2 regions of the Bacillus safensis genome follow, and region 2 is predicted to be linked to the other one. Evidence: a T-box and tRNA genes for the amino acid it is inferred to sense, from the RefSeq annotation. Region 2 holds a T-box; the other holds one or more tRNA genes.
What was found. The T-box of region 2 lies ahead of glyQ (glycine--tRNA ligase subunit alpha). A T-box ahead of a tRNA ligase gene usually reads a tRNA of that ligase, here a tRNA-Gly.

Region 1: it has a tRNA-Gly gene. The T-box ahead of glyQ (glycine--tRNA ligase subunit alpha) is inferred to sense a tRNA for this amino acid. The anticodon was not compared.

What each region holds. Positions count from the first base shown of each region.
Region 1 is NZ_CP154909.1:563,930-571,367, forward strand. It holds gene AAYR28_RS02790 (AzlC family ABC transporter permease) at 1-161, opposite strand, end outside; gene AAYR28_RS02795 (DMT family transporter) at 459-1,334, shown strand; gene AAYR28_RS02800 (S66 peptidase family protein) at 1,397-2,416, shown strand; gene gltP (glutamate-aspartate/proton symporter GltP) at 2,452-3,702, opposite strand; tRNA gene AAYR28_RS02810 (tRNA-Arg) at 4,072-4,148, shown strand; tRNA gene AAYR28_RS02815 (tRNA-Gly) at 4,160-4,233, shown strand; rRNA gene AAYR28_RS02820 (16S ribosomal RNA) at 4,365-5,913, shown strand; rRNA gene AAYR28_RS02825 (23S ribosomal RNA) at 6,096-7,438, shown strand, end outside.
Region 2 is NZ_CP154909.1:2,275,568-2,283,005, forward strand. It holds gene glyS (glycine--tRNA ligase subunit beta) at 1-449, opposite strand, end outside; gene glyQ (glycine--tRNA ligase subunit alpha) at 442-1,329, opposite strand; T-box leader at 1,441-1,618, opposite strand; gene recO (DNA repair protein RecO) at 1,658-2,428, opposite strand; gene AAYR28_RS11670 (YqzL family protein) at 2,464-2,607, opposite strand; gene era (GTPase Era) at 2,756-3,661, opposite strand; gene AAYR28_RS11680 (cytidine deaminase) at 3,654-4,052, opposite strand; gene AAYR28_RS11685 (diacylglycerol kinase family protein) at 4,166-4,552, opposite strand; gene ybeY (rRNA maturation RNase YbeY) at 4,530-5,009, opposite strand; gene AAYR28_RS11695 (HD family phosphohydrolase) at 5,010-7,121, opposite strand; gene AAYR28_RS11700 (PhoH family protein) at 7,236-7,438, opposite strand, start outside.

The DNA of each region.
Region 1 (7,438 bases), 1.7 Mb from region 2:
AGCGCAATGTCCCATATACTTAACTGTGCGCTAATTCCAACAATTCCGAAGGCAAACCCAATACTCATATAACCGAGCAGGGTTGGCACACAATCTTTTATTCCCTCAAGAAACGGTTCATGTTCCGTGCTGGGAATGTGTTTCCTCGCTTCAATATCCAACGTCCTCTACTCCTTTTCTTCGTGGCCACCTATAGTTTTACTTACTATATGAAAACGAATTCAGCATGTCAATACCCGTTTATCTTCTATTATATGAAGAAAAATGGTGACAAAAAAGGATTGAAGTCAACCAGAATTTGTTATAAAGTAGTCTGAAAATAAAAACAAATGAGGTGACGACAATGCTATGGAAGCCTTTATTTGAACATGATGTACCAAACACCCTCCGTCCATAACGGAGAGTGATCTCCGTTTGTGGATATGGCGGTCAATATATCCAGTAACGGAGGGGAAAAGATGAAGGAAAAATATATAGGCGCCCTTTACCTAGCAATCGCTGCAAGTATTTGGGGCGGCATGTACGTTGTTGTCAAAGTAACAGTAGCGGTGGTTCCGCCGCTTGAGCTTGTATGGATGAGATATGCTGTAGCAGGAATCGTGCTGGTGTGCACCATCTGGCGCTTGGGCTATTCCTTTCGATTAGATAAAAAAGATATCCCGCTTGTTGTCATGATCGGATTGATCGGAAATTTCCTATCAATTGTGACCCAAGAAATTGGCACCATGTATACGTCGGCACAAATGGGGGCTGTGATTACATCTGCGACCCCTGCTTTTATGGTGCTGTTTGCGTTCTTTCTATTAAAAGAAGCCATGACTGTTCGAAAGTGCGCATCCATCCTGCTTGCGACAGCAGGTGTATGGCTCATGATTGGACCAGTCGCAGTGCAAACAGATGAATTTGTTGGCGGTCTTTCATTAGTTTTCGCTGCTTTAACTTGGGCGCTGATGTCTGTTTTGCTGAAACGAGTTCCAGGAAAATACCCTCAAGTCGTGACGACCACATATGCGATCATCATTGCATTCATTGTCTTAACACCACCTGCTTTATTTCGTTTACCTCATCTAGATGTGGAGCAGATGGCCAGGCCGGAGATTTGGGGCGGTATTCTTTATCTAGGCATCATCTCAACAGCTCTAGCATTCTTTTTGTGGAATAGAGGGCTTCAATTGATGGATGCCTCGAGCGGAGGTCTGTTCTTCTTCTTTCAACCGATCGTAGGGGCAGCTCTCGGCTGGCTGCTTTTAGGTGAAGAGATGGGGATACGCTCATTCATTGGGATTCTATGTATCTTTGTAGGAGTCTATACTGTACTGCGTCAAAAGGAATAAAAGAAGATGTCCCTTCTAACAGGGGCATCTTCTTTATAAATGAGAGAGGGTAGGGAAGCACAATGATACAATTTCCGTATTTGCAAAAAGGACAAACAATTGGCGTTACAGCACCTTCCTCAGGTGTACAGCCATCTTTGCATGACATGTTTCAGCTTTCATGTGAACGAATGAAAAATAGAGGCTATGATGTTATATGTGGAGAGACGGTCTGGCATCAGGAAAAGGCAAAATCTGCCCCTGCGATAGAACGAGCAAACGAACTTCAGTACATGATGACATGTGAGGAGATTGATCACATCATCCCGCCATGGGGAGGACAGCTGCTTATGGAAGTGTTAGAGCACCTTGATTTCTCATCCATGCAAAAAAAGTGGATTCTAGGATACTCAGATACGAGTGCACTCCTGCTGGCGTTGACATTAAAAACAGGCATTGCTACAGCGCATGGGCCGAACTTAGTAGATCTTCAGGGAGAAGAACTTGATCAAACGACTGTCATGTGGGAAGAAGTACTTTCAACAAAAGGCGAAATGGACATAAGTCAGTTTTCTTCATCTATGTATCAAAAGGAATGGAAGCGTGACGATCCGATTAAACATGTCTTTCATTTAACAGAATCGACCTCATGGCATACGATTGATCAACAAGAAAAGACAGTAAAGGGAAGACTGCTGGGTGGCTGCATTGATGTCATACGTCATTTAGCAGGGACACCTTATGGGGACGTCAAAACTTTTCAGAAAATATTCATAAAAGATGAACCAATTCTCTGGTATTTCGAAAACTGTGAATTAAATGCTGCAAGCGTGAAGAGATCACTTGTTCAATTAAAACTAGCAGGGTGGTTTGATCACTGTTCAGGTATGATGTTTGGGAGAAGTGCAGTAGATGTGCCTGTTGAAGGGTATCAGTATCAGGATGTATATGAAGAATTACAAAAGGAACTACAAATCCCCATTTTTTACGATATAGATTGTGGGCATGTCCCGCCGCAAATGACGCTGATTAATGGGGCATATGCAGAAGTGCAGCTGCAACCTCAAGGAAAAGCCGTACTAAAGCAAACATTTTTAGCATAAAAAAGGAAAGGGTGAACCCTTTCCTTCATATAACATTACATCCCTTTTGTTTCTTCACCAGCTTTAGGAACTTCCCACGCTGACTCACGGAATACTTTTTCCCATTTAGATACGACAATACATGCTACGGCATGCCCTGGAACATTCACGCCTGTTCGTGCCATATCCATAATTCGGTCAACACCGGCTATGATGGCGACGCCTTCTGCTGGAAGACCGACTGCATGAGCGGTTGCCAAAAGAACAACGAGTGAACCGGATGGCACAGCTGCAATACCTTTACTCGTTAATACAAGAACCAGCATCATCAAAAGCTGCTGTGACAGACTCATGTCTACACCAAACGCTTGTGCAAGGAATACACAGGCAACCGATAAATATAAACTTGATCCATCGCAATTGAGAGAAAGACCAGATGGAATCACGAAGGAAACGATTCTTTTTGGACACCCGTATTTCTCCATTCGTTCCATCAATTGAGGAAGGACAGTTTCAGTGCTCGTAGTAGAGAAGGCAACAAGGAACAAATCCCAAATCATTTTTAATACTTCGAAGTAGTTAAAACGGAAGATCAGTGCGACCAGAGGGAATAAAGCAAAGAGAATAATGAATAATCCTAAAAATACAGTCCCGACAAGCTTCATCATTGGGATTAATAAAACAATGCCATATTGGCCGACAGAAGCAGCCATTAATGCAAGAACCCCAATAGGTGCTGTCACCATCACCATCTGTGTGAGCTTAAACATGATTTGTGCCACTGATTCAAAGAAGGTGAGAACAGGAGCAGAAGCTTTACCGATGCCGCTTGCCGCTACACCAAATAAGATGGCGAAGAAAATGACAGCAAGTAAATCATTCTGAGCCATAACATCGACGATATTGGTTGGAATGATATCTAATACCATTTGTTTAAAGTCAACGACCTTCTCAGTATAACCATCTAATTCCCCAATATCTTTCTTAGCTAATTTAGAGAAATCGAGGCCAACCCCAGGCTTTAGCCCGTTTGCCAATAATAATCCGATCCCAAGAACGATGGTTGTGATGACCTCAAACCAAATGATCGTCTTTAATCCAAGGCTGCCCATTTTCTTCATGCCGCCGCTGCCGGCTGCACCAATTACAATGGTTGAGAAAACGATTGGAACAACGATCATTTTAATCAGCCTGATGAATCCATCTCCAATTGGCCTGAGTGCCATTCCGAAGTCAGGGAAGAAATGGCCGATAAGAGCTCCTATCACCAAAGCGATCATGATTTGAAAAGCGATAAACTTTTTCATCATCTCCTACCTCCTTTAAATGTCTGGAAAAGTATTAAGAATTTTCCAATAAATAAAAATTCTATGTGGCCATGTTTTGTCCTCCTTTGTATTTAGAAAGATTTTATTTAAGAATCATTGGAATTATGAAGAAAGAGAAGAAAATAGGGCTATTACATGTCTATTGATCTAAGAAAAAATCAATTTTAAAAAACATGAAACTTTTTTAGAAAAATGTATTGACCCTTTTATGTGATTCATGGTATATTTTTATTCGTCGCTGATGACGTATTTGAAACGCAGACGTTCACACACATGCGGCAAACAAATTTTAAAAAGATGTTGACTTAAGAAAAACGATATGTTAAGATAATTAAGTCGCCTGATTAAGCGCCCGTAGCTCAATTGGATAGAGCGTTTGACTACGGATCAAAAGGTTAGGGGTTCGACTCCTCTCGGGCGCGCCAATACAAACCACGCGGGTGTAGTTTAGTGGTAAAACCTCAGCCTTCCAAGCTGATGTCGTGAGTTCGATTCTCATCACCCGCTCCATTTTGAACATGATCTTTGAAAACTAAACAAGACAAAACGTACCTGTTAATTCGAGTTTTTATAAAAAAATCCTATGAAACTTCATAGGTAGTCAGTCAAACTGGCGAAAAGCAAAACTTCGGTTTTGTACTTTTTCGGAGAGTTTGATCCTGGCTCAGGACGAACGCTGGCGGCGTGCCTAATACATGCAAGTCGAGCGGACAGAAGGGAGCTTGCTCCCGGATGTTAGCGGCGGACGGGTGAGTAACACGTGGGTAACCTGCCTGTAAGACTGGGATAACTCCGGGAAACCGGAGCTAATACCGGATAGTTCCTTGAACCGCATGGTTCAAGGATGAAAGACGGTTTCGGCTGTCACTTACAGATGGACCCGCGGCGCATTAGCTAGTTGGTGGGGTAATGGCTCACCAAGGCGACGATGCGTAGCCGACCTGAGAGGGTGATCGGCCACACTGGGACTGAGACACGGCCCAGACTCCTACGGGAGGCAGCAGTAGGGAATCTTCCGCAATGGACGAAAGTCTGACGGAGCAACGCCGCGTGAGTGATGAAGGTTTTCGGATCGTAAAGCTCTGTTGTTAGGGAAGAACAAGTGCGAGAGTAACTGCTCGCACCTTGACGGTACCTAACCAGAAAGCCACGGCTAACTACGTGCCAGCAGCCGCGGTAATACGTAGGTGGCAAGCGTTGTCCGGAATTATTGGGCGTAAAGGGCTCGCAGGCGGTTTCTTAAGTCTGATGTGAAAGCCCCCGGCTCAACCGGGGAGGGTCATTGGAAACTGGGAAACTTGAGTGCAGAAGAGGAGAGTGGAATTCCACGTGTAGCGGTGAAATGCGTAGAGATGTGGAGGAACACCAGTGGCGAAGGCGACTCTCTGGTCTGTAACTGACGCTGAGGAGCGAAAGCGTGGGGAGCGAACAGGATTAGATACCCTGGTAGTCCACGCCGTAAACGATGAGTGCTAAGTGTTAGGGGGTTTCCGCCCCTTAGTGCTGCAGCTAACGCATTAAGCACTCCGCCTGGGGAGTACGGTCGCAAGACTGAAACTCAAAGGAATTGACGGGGGCCCGCACAAGCGGTGGAGCATGTGGTTTAATTCGAAGCAACGCGAAGAACCTTACCAGGTCTTGACATCCTCTGACAACCCTAGAGATAGGGCTTTCCCTTCGGGGACAGAGTGACAGGTGGTGCATGGTTGTCGTCAGCTCGTGTCGTGAGATGTTGGGTTAAGTCCCGCAACGAGCGCAACCCTTGATCTTAGTTGCCAGCATTCAGTTGGGCACTCTAAGGTGACTGCCGGTGACAAACCGGAGGAAGGTGGGGATGACGTCAAATCATCATGCCCCTTATGACCTGGGCTACACACGTGCTACAATGGACAGAACAAAGGGCTGCAAGACCGCAAGGTTTAGCCAATCCCATAAATCTGTTCTCAGTTCGGATCGCAGTCTGCAACTCGACTGCGTGAAGCTGGAATCGCTAGTAATCGCGGATCAGCATGCCGCGGTGAATACGTTCCCGGGCCTTGTACACACCGCCCGTCACACCACGAGAGTTTGCAACACCCGAAGTCGGTGAGGTAACCTTTATGGAGCCAGCCGCCGAAGGTGGGGCAGATGATTGGGGTGAAGTCGTAACAAGGTAGCCGTATCGGAAGGTGCGGCTGGATCACCTCCTTTCTAAGGATATATGGAGCAGCGTACGTTTTCGTCTTGTTTAGTTTTGAAGGATCATTCCTTCAAAACATGTCTCTAGCGAGACAGGATTGTTCTTTGAAAACTAGATAACAATAAGTAATACATTCACATTGAATGCAATGCAAAGTTCATCACACATAGTGATTCTTTCTAAAGTAAGAAATGGTTAAGTTAGAAAGGGCGCACGGTGGATGCCTTGGCACTAGGAGCCGATGAAGGACGGGACGAACACCGATATGCTTCGGGGAGCTGTAAGCAAGCTTTGATCCGGAGATTTCCGAATGGGGAAACCCACTGCTCGTAATGGAGTAGTATCCATACTTGAATACATAGAGTATGAGAAGGCATACCCGGGGAACTGAAACATCTAAGTACCCGGAGGAAGAGAAAGCAAATGCGATTCCCTGAGTAGCGGCGAGCGAAACGGGAACAGCCCAAACCAAGAGGCTTGCCTCTTGGGGTTGTAGGACACTCTATACGGAGTTACAAAGGAACGATATAAGCGAAGAGGTCTGGAAAGGCCCGCCAAAGAAGGTAACAGCCCTGTAACTGAAATGTTGTTCTCTCCAGAGTGGATCCTGAGTACGGCGGAACACGTGAAATTCCGTCGGAATCCGGGAGGACCATCTCCCAAGGCTAAATACTCCCTAGTGACCGATAGTGAACCAGTACCGTGAGGGAAAGGTGAAAAGCACCCCGGAAGGGGAGTGAAATAGATCCTGAAACCGTGTGCCTACAAGTAGTCAGAGCCCGTTAACGGGTGATGGCGTGCCTTTTGTAGAATGAACCGGCGAGTTACGATCCCGTGCAAGGTTAAGCAGAAGATGCGGAGCCGCAGCGAAAGCGAGTCTGAATAGGGCGCATGAGTACGTGGTCGTAGACCCGAAACCAGGTGATCTACCCATGTCCAGGGTGAAGTTCAGGTAACACTGAATGGAGGCCCGAACCCACGCACGTTGAAAAGTGCGGGGATGAGGTGTGGGTAGGGGTGAAATGCCAATCGAACCTGGAGATAGCTGGTTCTCTCCGAAATAGCTTTAGGGCTAGCCTCAAGGTAAGAGTCTCGGAGGTAGAGCACTGATTGGACTAGGGGCCCCTACCGGGTTACCGAATTCAGTCAAACTCCGAATGCCGATGACTTATCCTTGGGAGTCAGACTGCGAGTGATAAGATCCGTAGTCGAAAGGGAAACAGCCCAGACCGCCAGCTAAGGTCCCAAAGTATACGTTAAGTGGAAAAGGATGTGGAGTTGCTTAGACAACCAGGATGTTGGCTTAGAAGCAGCCACCATTTAAAGAGTGCGTAATAGCTCACTGGTCGAGTGACTCTGCGCCGAAAATGTACCGGGGCTAAACGTATCACCGAAGCTGCGGACTGTTCTTACGAACAGTGGTAGGAGAGCGTTCTAAGGGCTGTGAAGCCAGACCGGAAGGACTGGTGGAGCGCTTAGAAGTGAGAATGCCGGTATGAGTAGCGAAAGACGGGTGAGAATCCCGTCCACCGAATG
Region 2 (7,438 bases):
CCCCATCTCATGTTCTTTGGAAAACTTAATGAAGCGGCGATTTCACCTAACGCTGGCAGAAGGTCTTTGACTTGCTTTCCTTCTTGAAACTTTTGGACATGGACATAATCCACTCCTTTGATCTCTTTGAAATAGAGATCATCTGTTGAAGCACCTTGTCCTCTTGCAAAGCCTTCAGCTGCTTTTGTCCAATTGCCTTCAGCATCTTGGGCAATCTTTTTAGCTGGGCCTTTTGCTTCTTCTTTGATGTCTTCTTGTTTTTCTGCGACACCTTTCACAAGTACAGCAAGACGTCTAGGTGAGTTAAATAAAGAAGTCTCTTCGAATGAAATATTTTGCGTTTCAAACCATGCTTTTACTTTCTCACCCAGCTGCTTTGTGCTCTCTGGCATGAAACGAGCCGGCATCTCTTCTAAGCCGATTTCAAGTAATACATCTTGTTTATTCATGAGAAGCCGCCTCCTCTTTTAGCATAGGGAATCCCAGTTTTTCGCGTTCTTCATAATAGGTTTTGGCTACTTTTCTTGCTAACTGACGCACTCTTCCGATATAACCAGTTCGCTCAGTCACAGAAATAGCACCCTTTGCATCGAGCAGGTTAAACGTATGAGAGCATTTGAGGACATAATCGTATGCCGGGTGAACAAGCCCTTTGTCCATTTGGCTATGTGCTTCTTTCTCATAGGTTGTAAATAGCTCGAACAGCATGTCAGTATTAGATGTTTCAAATGTATAAACAGAGTGCTCGTATTCAGCCATTAAGAATAAATCTCTGACCGTAAATCCGTCTGTCCATTCAAGATCGAAGACATTTTCTTTGTCCTGGATGTAAGAAGCAAGACGTTCAATACCGTATGTGATTTCAACAGAAACGGGCTTACATTCTAAGCCGCCGACTTGTTGGAAATACGTGAACTGCGTAATTTCCATCCCATCAAGCCATACTTCCCAGCCAAGTCCTGCACAGCCAAGAGATGGATTTTCCCAGTTATCTTCCACAAAACGAATATCATGTTTCAGCGGGTCAATGCCAAGTGCCTTCAATGATTCAAGATATAGCTCTTGAATATTGTCAGGTGATGGCTTAATGATCACTTGAAATTGGTGATGCTGATACAATCTATTTGGGTTTTCTCCATATCTGCCATCAGCCGGGCGTCTTGAAGGCTCTACATAAGCTACCTTCCACGGCTCTGGGCCGATGCTTCTGAGGAACGTGTATGGACTCATCGTTCCGGCACCTTTTTCTGTGTCATACGCCTGCATTAATACGCAGCCTTCATTTGACCAATGCTTTTGCAACGTCAAAATCATGTCTTGAATATTCAATGATTGCACCTCCATCTTTTCTAGACCAACCGCTATGTATGGCGGGTGGGATGAGAACCTTGTAAGAGAACACAAAAACTCCCGTCTCTATGCTCGCAAGGTTCTTGCAAACATAGGGACGAGAGTTTTTCCCGCGGTTCCACCCTATTTGCTGGTGTAGTAGCACCCAGCCGCTTTGTTTTACGTTGCTCAAGAATGCCTTTCGTTACGCCTCCATCCTTAGCTCACACCGCCCTAAGGTCGCTTTTATGGATTTTACGTAAGTACTTCTTTCTGTCAATGCAACATATTTTATCTTAGATGATCTTACAAAAAGTCATGGGAGATGTCAACTTTTGTTTTCCCCGCCCATTAGCTTTTTCATGGATTCCATCTGATTCATGAATTTTTTTGATTTTAAATAGAGGCCGGAATATTCGTCATAGTAGTGATCAAGCACTTGACGAATTTCTTGTTTCGTCTGCTGTTTCACATCAACCTGACCAAGCCTTGATAAATCAAAATAATGAAACAAACGGAGCAGCCTTGCAGCTGCGGGGGATAAGGGCAGTTTATATGGATCTTTCGAAAAACAATTTTGGCAAATGAAGCCGTTATCTCTTATTGAGAAATGGAACTGCCCTTCTTTTTGACCACAGTGCACACATTGATCAAGTTCAGGCTTCATCCCCATCACTGATAACATTTTGACCTCTACGATAAATAAAATAATATCAGCATCTGTACCTTCGTTGAGATGACGCAGAGATTGAAGCAGAAGCTCAAACAAATAAGGGTTTGGCTTTTTTTCTTCTGTCCCTTTATCCATCAATTCCGTCATATATGCGGCATATGCGGTCAGAAATAAGTCTTCCCGAATGGCCCGCATACTTTCAATCATTTCGCCTTGCTGGAGCGTTCCAAGTCCTGTTGATGATTGGATCAGGAAGGTTCCGTATAAAAACGGCTGGCTTATGGCTGACAGGCGGCTGTTTGATTTTTTTGCGCCTCTTGCCATGACACCAATTTTCCCATGTTCTCTAGTGAGCAGCGTGACAATTTTGTTTGTTTCGCCATAATCTGTTGTTCTAAGGACGATTCCTTCACTTTTAATGAGCATTTGTCTACACTCCGAGCATTGGAGGGGGTCAAGAATTATAAGATTGGAAAATCAAATCGTGCTATCTCTTCTTCAAGTACATCGGGTCTTTCCAGGTTCTCCTTTTCTAACTCTTTGAAAAGCAGATACGTGTCAACGCTTCCTGTTTGTGAAAATACGTTCCATGTAAAATTCAACATAAAAACCCCACCTTTCTTTATTAGAAGCAGCAACGCTACATCCAACATATTAATTTTATCTTGACCAGGCTACCTCCATTTCATGATAAACAATTTTTACTAATCGAACCGCACCATTGTCAGATTTGCTGACAAATGCAGCGATTTTTTAATATTCGTCTTCTCTAAATCCAAAATCACGCAGGTGAGTGGATTTATTACGCCAGTCCTTCTGAACTTTGACCCAAAGCTCTAAATACACTTTTGAGCCTAGAAGTGCTTCAATATCTCTGCGCGCTTTTTGTCCCACTTCTTTTAACAAGCTGCCACGTTTACCAATGACGATCCCTTTTTGCGAATCACGTTCTACGACAATGGTCGCCGCGACATGAATCTTGCCATTTTCATCTGGCTTAATCGATTCAATCGCAACCGCAATACTGTGCGGAATCTCTTCTCTCGTTAAATGCAGCACTTTTTCACGAATTAATTCAGAAATAATAAACCGTTCTGGATGATCTGTTACTTGATCTGCCGGATAAAATTGAGGGCCCTCTGGAAGATAACCTTCAATCTGCTGAAGAAGCGTGTCGATATTGTTTCCTTCAAGAGCTGAAATTGGCACAATTTCCTTGAATGGGTAACGTGTGCGGTATTCATCAATTAAAAGGAACAGTTCATCTGGATGAATTTGGTCAATTTTATTAACGACTAGGAACACCGGTGTAGATGTTTGCTTTAGTCGTTCAATGATGAATTCATCACCTTTGCCATAGCCTTCCTGTGCGTTAATCATAAACAAGATCAGGTCGACTTCCTTCAGTGTATTTTGAGCCACCCTCATCATAAAATCACCAAGCTTATGCTTAGGTTTATGGATCCCCGGTGTATCGATAAAGATCGTTTGTGATGTGTTTGTTGTCAGAACACCTTGCACTTTGTTTCGCGTCGTTTGGGGCTTATCGCTCATGATGGCGATCTTTTGTCCAATGACACGATTAAGAAAGGTTGATTTCCCTACATTTGGTCTTCCAATAATTGATACAAATCCTGATTTGAAGCTTTCGTTAGTCATTTAAATCCTCCGGTGAAAATGCGCCTGGCAATAGTTCGTTTACTGTTGTTTCGTATATATGTCCTTTTAAGTTCGTTAGAATCAATGGCATATCAGGTGCACATAGCTCTGAAATGACCTGTCTGCATGCGCCGCACGGCGAAACAGGACGGTCTGTATCAGCCACCACTGCTAACATTTGAAAAGATGTAATGCCTTCTGAATAGGCTTTAAAAAGTGCTGTTCTTTCCGCACAATTACACATACCATATGCTGCATTTTCAATGTTGCAGCCGCCATACACTTTTCCATTATTCGACAGTAATGCTGCACCGACTTTGAATTTAGAATAGGGTACATATGCAAAATCTCTTGCTTTGATTGCTTCTGAAATCAACTCTTGTTTGTTCATTCCTAGTTCCCACTTTCAGAAGAAATGGTACCACTGTCACATTTATATTTTACATAATTCACGTGACATTTTCACGCCCATTTCTAAAAATGTTAATAAATAGTAATATTGTTCTATTGCATGATCTTCGGTAAGAAGATGATCAACCCAATCATAACCGAAATCGCGGCGTAAACGCAAACAGCGCCTGCCGCAGCGTCCTTCGCTCTCTCTGCAAGCGGGTGCCTTTCTTCTGTCATCAGATCCACTGTATGTTCAATGGCTGTATTGACAAGCTCAAGTGCAAACATCCCCCCGCAAAGAAGAAGAACGATCAGCCATTCAAATGGGTCTATGCGGAACCAAAAGCCGCAGATCACCACGATGATGGCTGCGACTGTGTGAAATCGAAAATTCCGTTCATTCAAGAAAGTTCGCCATATTCCTCTAAATGCATAGTAAAAACTCCGAAAAAAACGGGCGAGCGGCCTTCTTTTCTTACGATGATCTCGAAAGGCCATAATCATCCAGGATTTTTGTCTGTTTGGCGAACATTTCTTTTTCATCTTCCTCTGTCATATGATCGTACCCGAGCAAATGGAGGAAGCCATGAATCGTTAAGAATCCAAGCTCTCTCATAAAGGAATGTCCATATTCCTCTGCCTGCTCTTTCGTTCGATCCACACTAATGATAATGTCACCAAGTACAGGCGGGATATCATCTGCTCCAATGATTTCAATCTCCCCTTCTCCTTCTTCCTCAAGTGCAAAGGAGATCACATCTGTTGGTGCGTCTTTTCCGCGGTATTCTTTATTGATTTGATGAATCTCTTCATTCGAAACGATCGTCACTGATACTTCCGCTTGATCCTTGACCTCAAGTTCGTCTGCAGCAAACTGAAGAAGCTTTTCCACTTCTTCAAGCTGCTCTTTTGATACTTGTCCTGTTTCATCTATTAAATCGATTAACAATGTCATTTACTTCACCTTCTGCTTCGGGGCATCTGGATATTCAATCCGAGAATGGAAAATCCCCTTTAATGTTGTACAAATCGTTTGGCTGATAATATTTAATTCTTTAAATGTGAGGTCACATTCACTAAATTGCCCGTCCTGCATTTTATCTGAAATAATGCCTTTGACAAGCTTTTCAATCCGCTCTGGATTTGGATTATGCATCGAACGAACCGCCGCTTCAACGCTGTCAGCCACAGAAATAATCGCTGCTTCTTTTGATTGCGGCTTTGGACCAGGGTAACGGAATTCTTCTTCTGTCACCTGATCATCACGCTCTTTCGCCTTATAGTAAAAGAACTTTAAAAGAGACTTCCCGTGATGCTGTTCGGCAATGTCGACAAGTTCTTCAGGAAACTTCTTTTCTCTCAGCATATCAGCGCCATCTGTCGTATGGGCAATAATAATATTTTTACTCAGCTGAGGAGAAAGCTTGTCATGCGGATTATCAATGTTCATTTGGTTTTCGATAAAGTACTGCGGTCTTTTCGTTTTCCCAATGTCATGATAATAAGCACCGACCCTTGCTAAAAGACCATTTGCGCCGACTGCTTCACATGCAGCATCCGCTAAATTCGCCACCATAACACTATGATGATATGTACCTGGTGTCTCGGTTAAAATCTTTTTGAGCAGCGGATGATTTGGATTGGATAATTCAATCAGTTTCATTGTGGAAAGAATACCAAACATGCTCTCAAAAACAGGCATTAACCCAATGACCAAGATAGATGATGCAAACCCTGACACAATCGCCATCATGAGGTTCACACCGATTTCAAGCCCTGATGGTGAAGAATTTTGGATGAGTGTAATGGATAAAACCACAAGTACATTCACCAAAGCAACCAAAAGCCCAGCCTGCAATATTTTTGATCTTGCATTATGTTTTCTTAAAAATAAAATACCCGCCATCCCGCTCATCAGATAATAAGCGCAGATCACATAGTTAAAGACGCCGGTTACTCCTTGATTAAACATCATACTGCCGCAAAGAGCAAATACAAGACCGGAGAAGATCGCCAGCCGCTCATTAATAAGCAGCTTGATCAGCATCGTGCCAAGTGCCACTGGCACGACATAGCCTATCGTCGTATACTTCGTTTCCTGGAAGAGGCTGAACACTTCCATGATAATTAATATAATCGTGAAAATAAGCGAGTAAAGCAGTAACGACTTATTCTTATGGACAAGCGATTTTTTCCTCGATTCAAGGGAATGAACAATCGCTGCTAAGAAAAGTCCAATTAATATGAGAAGACCACTTACAGGCTTAAATAAATTTGAGCTGTTTAACAGACCCGTGAGTTCTAATTTGCGATAAACTTCCCGGTCAATGAGCTCTCCTTCTTCAACTAAGATTTGCCCCTGCTTAATTTGCACAGGCTGAATATTGTCAGCCGCTTCCTGTCTTTTCTTCTCTGTTGCCACTGGGTCAAATACATAGTTTGGAATGATCGCAAATTCACCGATTTCTTTCGCCGCATTTAAGTATTTTGATGGAATCGAATTGTTTTTAAGCTCTGTTTTGACTTGTTTTTTCTCATCTTGTAATTTCGCTGCTGTGATTTCTTTACTCATCAGTGAATTCACCACTGTAATGATGGAATCCTTAGTAAATGAGAGATTTTCATCACTTGCTTGGAGCAGTGCTTTGATGGATTGATCCGAAACAGCTTCCTGCATATCTGTTGTGAGCTTTTCTTTGACACGCTTGACCATTTCTTGATCTGATGGCGCGTTCTCTTTATCATCAGCTGCTTTCTTCTCTTCTTTAATGGCTTCAAAGAGGGATGAGATGAGGTCTACGCGATTATCAGAATACGCTTTTTTGAGCGTATATTGATCTTCTACCTGATCTGTTGCTTCTTGTTTCTTTTCTTCTGTCGCTTCTTGATCATCAACGGTTGACGGAGAATAGATGGTCTGTTCGCTCACTGAAAATAAATCTAAGTCGAGCGATTCAGGCTTTACATGGAAGAAGAGCACCACGAATAAAATGGCTGCTAAACCAGCGTACAGCAAAACATTTAAATAACGTGAGCGCTCCATTTTCTGAGGTTCTTTTTTAGACAGCAGTCTTTTGCGCTTACTGCCTTTTTGATTCTTTCTCAAGGAAAGTACCTCCTTTTTTACTTTAAACCACGATCGAAACAAAATGACCCGATGAAGACGATCGGGTCACTCAGTTCATTTTTGCTTTTCGTATGCGCCAATGATCTTCGCCACAAGCGGGTGTCTGACCACATCTGTCTGGTCTAATTCAATAAATGAGATGCCCCTGATCTCTGCAAGCATGTCCTTTGCAGCTGCAAGACCTGACTGCATGCCCTTTGGCAGATCAATCTGTGTAATATCTCCTGTAATGACCATTTTAGAGCCAAACCCAAGTC